DNA from 3 places in the Bradyrhizobium sp. AZCC 1678 genome. Region 2 is predicted to be linked to each of the others. Evidence: predicted binding sites of a transcription regulator. Region 2 holds the regulator's gene; each other region holds the start of a gene.
What was found. The regulator PhoB, encoded in region 2, activates phosphate uptake and scavenging genes when phosphate is short. The targets are predictions, from matches to a motif close to TGTCATNNANCTGTCAT.
Positions count from the first base shown of each region.

Region 1: the regulator PhoB is predicted to act here: its motif matches at 1,025-1,041, upstream of V1294_RS24245 (DUF47 domain-containing protein).
Region 3: the regulator PhoB is predicted to act here: its motif matches at 996-1,012, upstream of phnF (phosphonate metabolism transcriptional regulator PhnF).

Region 1 is NZ_JAZHSE010000001.1:5,090,528-5,092,787, forward strand. It holds gene V1294_RS24240 (inorganic phosphate transporter) at 1-324, opposite strand, end outside; gene V1294_RS24245 (DUF47 domain-containing protein) at 339-983, opposite strand; gene V1294_RS24250 (branched-chain amino acid ABC transporter permease) at 1,126-2,094, opposite strand; gene V1294_RS24255 (branched-chain amino acid ABC transporter permease) at 2,096-2,260, opposite strand, start outside.
Region 2 is NZ_JAZHSE010000001.1:1,295,548-1,297,807, reverse strand. It holds gene V1294_RS06105 (tripartite tricarboxylate transporter substrate-binding protein) at 1-424, shown strand, start outside; gene V1294_RS06100 (protocatechuate 3,4-dioxygenase) at 432-1,010, shown strand; gene phoB (phosphate regulon transcriptional regulator PhoB) at 1,024-1,725, opposite strand; gene phoU (phosphate signaling complex protein PhoU) at 1,737-2,260, opposite strand, start outside.
Region 3 is NZ_JAZHSE010000001.1:3,602,433-3,604,692, forward strand. It holds gene phnE (phosphonate ABC transporter, permease protein PhnE) at 1-125, shown strand, start outside; gene phnF (phosphonate metabolism transcriptional regulator PhnF) at 232-960, opposite strand; gene phnG (phosphonate C-P lyase system protein PhnG) at 1,074-1,547, shown strand; gene phnH (phosphonate C-P lyase system protein PhnH) at 1,549-2,154, shown strand; gene V1294_RS17030 (carbon-phosphorus lyase complex subunit PhnI) at 2,157-2,260, shown strand, end outside.

The sequences.
Region 1 (2,260 bases), 3.8 Mb from region 2:
ACTGGACGAGGGAATTCCGAGCGCCCAGGTAATCAGGTTCCAGACGATGGCGCCCACAAGTGCCGCGAATATCACGGTGGCATCGACGATATCAGGTTCGATGATGCCGGTGCCGATCGTATTGGCGACGTGGAGCCCGAACACCAGGAAAGCGATGAAATTGAAGAAGGCGGCCCAGAGCACCGCATATTGCGGGCGCAGCACCCGGGTCGACACGATCGTTGCGATCGAATTGGCGGCGTCGTGCAAGCCGTTGAGGAAGTCGAACAGCAGCGCGACCGCGATCAGGAAGACCAGAACCGGAAGAGCGAGGGTGGCATCCACGTGATGGCCCTGCCCTATACCTGTTCGATCACGATGGAGTTGATCTCATTGGCGACGTCGTCGAAGCGGTCGGATACTTTCTCAAGATGCTTGTAGATCTCGGCGCCCACGATGAAATCCATCGAGTTGCCGCTGCGATGCTTGAGAAACAGTTCCTTCAATCCAATATCGTGGAGATCGTCGATGCGGCCCTCCAGCTTTCCGATTTCCTCGGTAATGGCGCTCAGCATCGCGACGTTGTTGCCGATCGACTGCATCAGCGGCAGCGCACGACCGACCAGATTGGCGCACTCGACCAGCAGCGTCCCGATCTCGCGCATCGGCGGCTCGAAAGTGCGGACCTCGAACAGCACCACCGCCTTCGCGGTCTGCTGCATCTGATCGATCGCATCGTCCATCGCCGTGATCAGGTTCTTGATGTCGCCGCGGTCGAACGGGGTAATGAAAGTGCGCCGGACCGCCGTCAGCACCTCACGGGTAATGCCGTCGGCGTCATTTTCGAACTGGTTGACGCGCTGGCAGAACACCGGTGTTTCGTCGCCGCCGCGCAGCATGTCCTGAAGCGCCAGCGCGCCCTGCACGACCGTCTGGCCGTGGCGGGCAAACAGTTCAAAAAACCGCTCCTCCTTGGGCAAAAAGGCACGAAACCAGCGCAGCATGGGCATTTTTCCGTCACTCAGAAATGGCCGCCCGGGCGGCCTGTCACAAAACTGTCATAGACCATTCGAGGGAAAAGCGCGCCACGAGGCGACCCGGCAACCGGGTCATCCACTGCTTTGTGAGGCGCCAAAACCAGCCGTTTTACAGGGATCGGCGGAAATAATGCGCGATCTCGCCGATCACGCCGCGGCGGAAGGTCAGCACGCAGGCGACGAAGATGACGCCCTGGATCACCGTCACCCACTGCCCGAACCCGGCCAGATATTGCTGCATGGCGATGATGACGAAGGCGCCGACGACCGGCCCAAAAATGGTGCCGAGGCCGCCGACCAGCGTCATCAGCACGATTTCACCCGACATCGTCCAGTGCACGTCGGTGAGCGAGGCGTTCTGCGCCACGAACACCTTTAGCGAACCGGCAAAGCCCGCAATGGTTCCGGAAAGGATGAAGGCGAGCAGCTTGTATTGGTCGGTCTTGTAACCCAGCGAGATCGCGCGCGGCTCGTTCTCGCGGATCGCCTTCAGCACCTCGCCGAACGGCGAGTTGATGGTGCGGTAGATCAGGAGGAAGCCGCCGAGGAAACCGGCCAGCACGACGTAGTAAAGCACCGTGGGCTTGGCGAGATTGAATATCCCGAACAGATAGCCCTGCGGAATGCCCTGGATGCCGTCTTCGCCATGGGTGAACGGCGCCTGCAGGTAGATGAAGTAAAGGAGCTGCGACAGCGCGAGCGTGATCATCGAGAAGTAGATGCCCTGCCGGCGGATCGAGATGAAGCCGGTCACGACCGAAAGCGCGGCAGCGCCGGCGACGCCGACCAGAATTCCGATTTCCGGCGTCACACCCCAGACCTTGAGCGCATGCGCCGTGCAGTAGCCCGCAGTTCCCAGAAACATCGCGTGGCCAAATGACAGCAGGCCGCCATAGCCAATCAACAGGTTGAACGCGCAGGCGAGCAGCGCGAAGCACAGGGCCTGCATCACGAAGAACGGATAGATGCCGGTCAGCGGCACCAGCCCCAGCAGCACCGCCATCGCCGCGAATACCATCATCTCGTCGCGCATCGCGCGCGGCGTTACCGGCAGTGTGTCGTCAGTCAATGCGCTCATGTCAGGCCGCCCGTCCGGTCAGTCCCGCAGGCTTCACCAGCAACACCAGCACCATCAGGACAAACACCACGGTGTTGGAAGCCTCGGGATAAAAATACTTGGTCAATCCTTCGATCACGCCGAGTGCAAATCCGGTGATGATCGATCCCATGATCGATCCCATGCC
Region 2 (2,260 bases):
CTATGGCGGCCCCGGCGGCATTCAGGATCTGATCGGCGGTCAAATCGCCGCTACGATCTATCCAATCGGCACTGCACTGCCGCATGTGCAATCCGGCGCCATAAGGGCACTGGCGACAACTGGATCGCAACGATCCCCGCTGCTTCTCGATGTGCCGACGGTTCGGGAGGCCGGATATTCCGCGCTGGAAGCCAACGAGTGGTTTGGCGTCTTCGTTCCGGCAAATACGCCTGCCGGAACGGTGAACCGCCTCAATGAGGCGATCCGCGCGGTGGTGAACACCGACGCCTTCAAAACGGCCTTGGCCAAGCTTTCCGTAGATCCCGCCGGCCAAACGCCGAAGGAATTTGCGCAACTGATCAAATCCGATTTCGACCGCTGGGGCCCAATCGTCCAGGCCTCCGGCTTTACGCCAGAAGATTGAGGGGGTCATGGACAACTCAACGGGCACGCGGCTGCACCGGACACCGGACCAGATTCTCGGTCCCTACTTCCCGACCGGGCAGACGCCAGCCTCACAAGCCGACCTGACCTCGGTCAGGGGTTTCGAAGGGTGTGCGCAGGGAGAAATCATCGAGGTCACAGGGAGGGTGCTCAATCTCGACGGCGAACCCGTTCGCGGGGTACCCGTCACGATCTGGCAGGCCAACACTTTTGGCCGCTACGTGCATGCCAACGACCTCAATCCCGCGCCGCTCGATCCACGCTTTGTCGGTTGCGTCGGCATTCTATCTGATAACGACGGCGTCTATCGGATCAAAACCGTCAAGCCTGGAGCTTATCCCGCAGGTCCAGATTGGATGCGCCCGCCTCATATCCACTTCGAAGTTCACGGCCGATTCGAGCGGCTGATCACCCAGATGTATTTTCCCGGCGAGCCGCTCAATGCCTGCGACAGGCTGCTCAACGCTGCGCTGCGTCCCGATCTGCTGATTGCAGAGCCACTTCCATCGGAAGATGGAGCAGACCATCGCGTTCTGAATTTCGATATCGTTCTTGCGCGGGGCTGACTTCGGTCGCGCCCTACTCCACCTTCGCAAACCTGTCATCCAGCGCATACCCCGCGCCGCGCACGGTGCGGATCGGGTCCTGTTCGCGGCCCGGGTTGAGCAGTTTGCGCAGGCGGCCGATGTGGACGTCGACGGTGCGCTCGTCGATATAGATGTCGCGGCCCCAGACGCTGTCGAGCAACTGCTCGCGGCTGAAGACGCGGCCGGGATGCTCGAGAAAAAATTCCAGCAGGCGATACTCGGTCGGGCCGAGATCGATGGAGCGGCCCGAACGCGCGACGCGGCGTTTTTCGCGGTCGAGTTCGATGTCGCCATAGGTGAGCACGGTGGCGAGCCGCTCGGGACTTGCCCGCCGCAACAGGCCCTTCACCCGCGCCAGCAGCTCCGGCACCGAGAACGGCTTGACGATGTAATCGTCGGCGCCGGTCGCCAGGCCCCGCACCCGCTCGCTCTCCTCGCCGCGTGCCGTGAGCATGATGATCGGCAATTGCTTGGTCTCCGGCCGGGCGCGCAGGCGGCGGCAGAGTTCGATGCCTGACAGCCCCGGCAGCATCCAGTCGAGCACGACGAGATCCGGCACGCGCTCCTTCAGCCGCGTATCGGCGTCGTCGCCGCGGGCGACGGTTTCGACGTCATAGCCTTCAGCGTCGAGGTTGTAGCGCAACAGCGTGGTCAGCGCTTCCTCGTCCTCGACCACCATTATGCGCGCGCTCATTCTTGTATCCCTCAGCTATTCGGTATCGTGGTCGCAAACGTCGTCATGTCGCCCTTGGGGCGCTGGTCGAGCATCTGCTGTCCCTCGATCATGTAGAATACGGTTTCGGCGATGTTGGTGGCGTGGTCGCCGATCCGTTCGATGTTCTTGGCGCAGAACATCAAATGAATGCAGAACGAGATGTTGCGCGGATCTTCCATCATGTAGGTGAGAAGTTCGCGGAACAGCGAGGTGCAGATGGCGTCGACTTCCTCGTCGCCCTTCCAGACCGCCATCGCCGCCGGCAGGTCGTGCGCCGCATAGGCATCCAGCACCGACTTGACCTGCGACTGCACCAGATCGGTCATGTGCTCGAGGCCGCGGATCAGCTTCAGTGGCTGGAAATCGTTCTCCAGCGCGGCAACCCGCTTGCCCATGTTCTTGGCGAGGTCGCCGATCCGCTCCAGATCGGTGGCAACCCGCATGGCGCCGACGATTTCGCGCAGGTCGATCGCCATCGGCTGGCGCCGCGCGATGGTCAGCACCGCGCGTTCCT
Region 3 (2,260 bases), 2.3 Mb from region 2:
TCCGGGTGCTGGAGTGGCAGAAGGTCTCGTTCCTGATCCTGATGATTTTGGTCGCGGTCGCCGCGATCGACTGGATCTCGGGCAAATTGCGCTTTGCCATCATCGGACAGCGGGCAATCGCGTGATGAATCCGTAACTCAGTGGGGTGGGCAAAGCGAAGCGTGCCCACCATCTTTCCGAATCTTTGGCATAAAGGGTGGGCACGCTTCGCTTTGCCCACCCTACGAGCTGTCAACTATTCTCCACCAAAAACTCGACGCGTTCCGCAGCAAAGCGCGAACGCTTGGTCGTCAGCGGCTCGCCGCCGGTATCGACGTCGGTGCTGTCGACCACGAGCACGGGACGTCCGAGCGCGAGGTCCAACCGCGCGGCGTCGGTCGCGTCAACGATACCGGCGGTGATCCGGGTCGACGCACGGCGAAAATCCCGGATACCGTAATGCGCCACTAGCTTGGTCATCGAACGCACATTGGCAAACACCTTCCCGGCGTTGGGAAAGCGTTCGGCCGAAAGCCAGGTGGTGCTGACGCAGATCGGCGCGCGGTCGGCTAGCCGCACCGATTCGATCCGGATCAGGGGTGCCCCGGTCTTCAGTCCGAGTTCCCGCGCCAGCTCGCGCGTAGCGGCTTCCTCGGTCGCGTCGATGAATTGGCCGCGCGGCTCGCGGCCGCCGGCGCCGACGATTTCGGAAAACCGCGTTCGCGAGTGCAGGGGGTAGGCGAGGCGCCGGGTCTCGACATAGGTCCCGCTGCCGCGCTCGGCGCGCACCAGGCCGCGTTCAGCGAGCGTGGCGAGCGCTCGGCGAACGGTGTGGCGGTTGACCCGATAGGTTTCGGCGATCTCCATCTCGCCCGGCAGCTTTTCGCCGCCAACAAAGCGGCCGTCGGCGATGCCGCGTTCGATGCCGTCGGCGACCTGCCGCCACAGCGCGACGCCGGAGGGCGTATCCTGGATGCTCATGGCGTAAAGCGGGCCATCTGGAAAAATCACCTCATTGTCACGAAATCGTCATGGCGCTTCGTTATCAAGTTGTCTAGTATCATAGACAACTTGATTCCGGCAAGGCCGATATGATGGTGAGCGACGAAAGTATGGAAAACAAGGGTGGCGGGCAGGCGCGGCGCAGGGCCGTGATGGCGGTGCTGGCTCATTCTGCAACGGCCGACATAGAAGGGCGTCTCGGAATGGTCGCGTTGCCCGCGCACGAAGACCTGCGCGCGCCCGAGAATGGGCTCGTCATGGTGCGCGGCCGCGTCGGCGGCGACGGCGCGCCGTTCAATCTCGGCGAAGCGACAGTATCGCGTGCCGCGGTGCGGCTGTCGACCGGCGAGGTCGGTTTTGGCTACACGCTCGGCCGCGATCGGGAGAAGGCCCGGCTGATCGCGCTTTGCGACGCCATGGTGCAGTCGGCTGAGCTTGCTGGCGCGATCGAAACCCAGGTCGTTGCACCGCTGCGTGCGGCGATGATCGAAAAACGAAACCGCAAGGTCGCAGAGGCCGCGGCAACACGGGTCGATTTCTACACACTGGTGCGGGGTGAGGGCTGACATGACGAGCGTTGCCGAACTGCCCGCAGGATTTGCCGACAAGGTGTTGTCGGCGCAATCGGTCTTCCGTTCCGTGATGGATGCGATGGCGTGTCCGGGCAGCGTCCAGCGCGTCCAGCTTGCAGCGGGCGGGCCTGATACGATGATGCGTGGCGCCGCCGCCATCGCGCTGACCTTGTTCGACCACGATACGCCGGTCTGGCTCGACGGCCGGATGTCGGCCGCAGCTGATGTCGCCAAGTGGCTCAAGTTCCACACCAGCGCGCTGGTCGTTGTGGATTCGTCGATCGCCAGTTTTGCATTGATAGGCGATCCGCAGAGCCTGCCGGCGCTCGATCGCTTCGCGTTCGGCAGCAATGAATATCCGGACCGTTCGACAACGCTGATCCTGCAGGTCGAGAGCCTGACGGATGGCCCCGTGGTCGAGCTGCAGGGCCCCGGCATCGACGGCTCGGCAGCGCTTCGCGCTTCAATCCAGCCGCGTGATCTGTTCGAGCGGTTGGCCATAAACGCCGCACTGTTTCCGCGCGGCATCGATGTCGTGCTGGTTCATGACGATTCCATCGTCGCCATACCGCGCACGACGCGGCTCGTGAGGGGAGGCTGACCATGTACGTTGCCGTCAAGGGAGGCGAGCGCGCCATCGAGAATGCCCACCGTCTGCTGGCGCATGAGCGGCGCGGCGACCGTGATGTTCCCGAACTGTCGCTGGC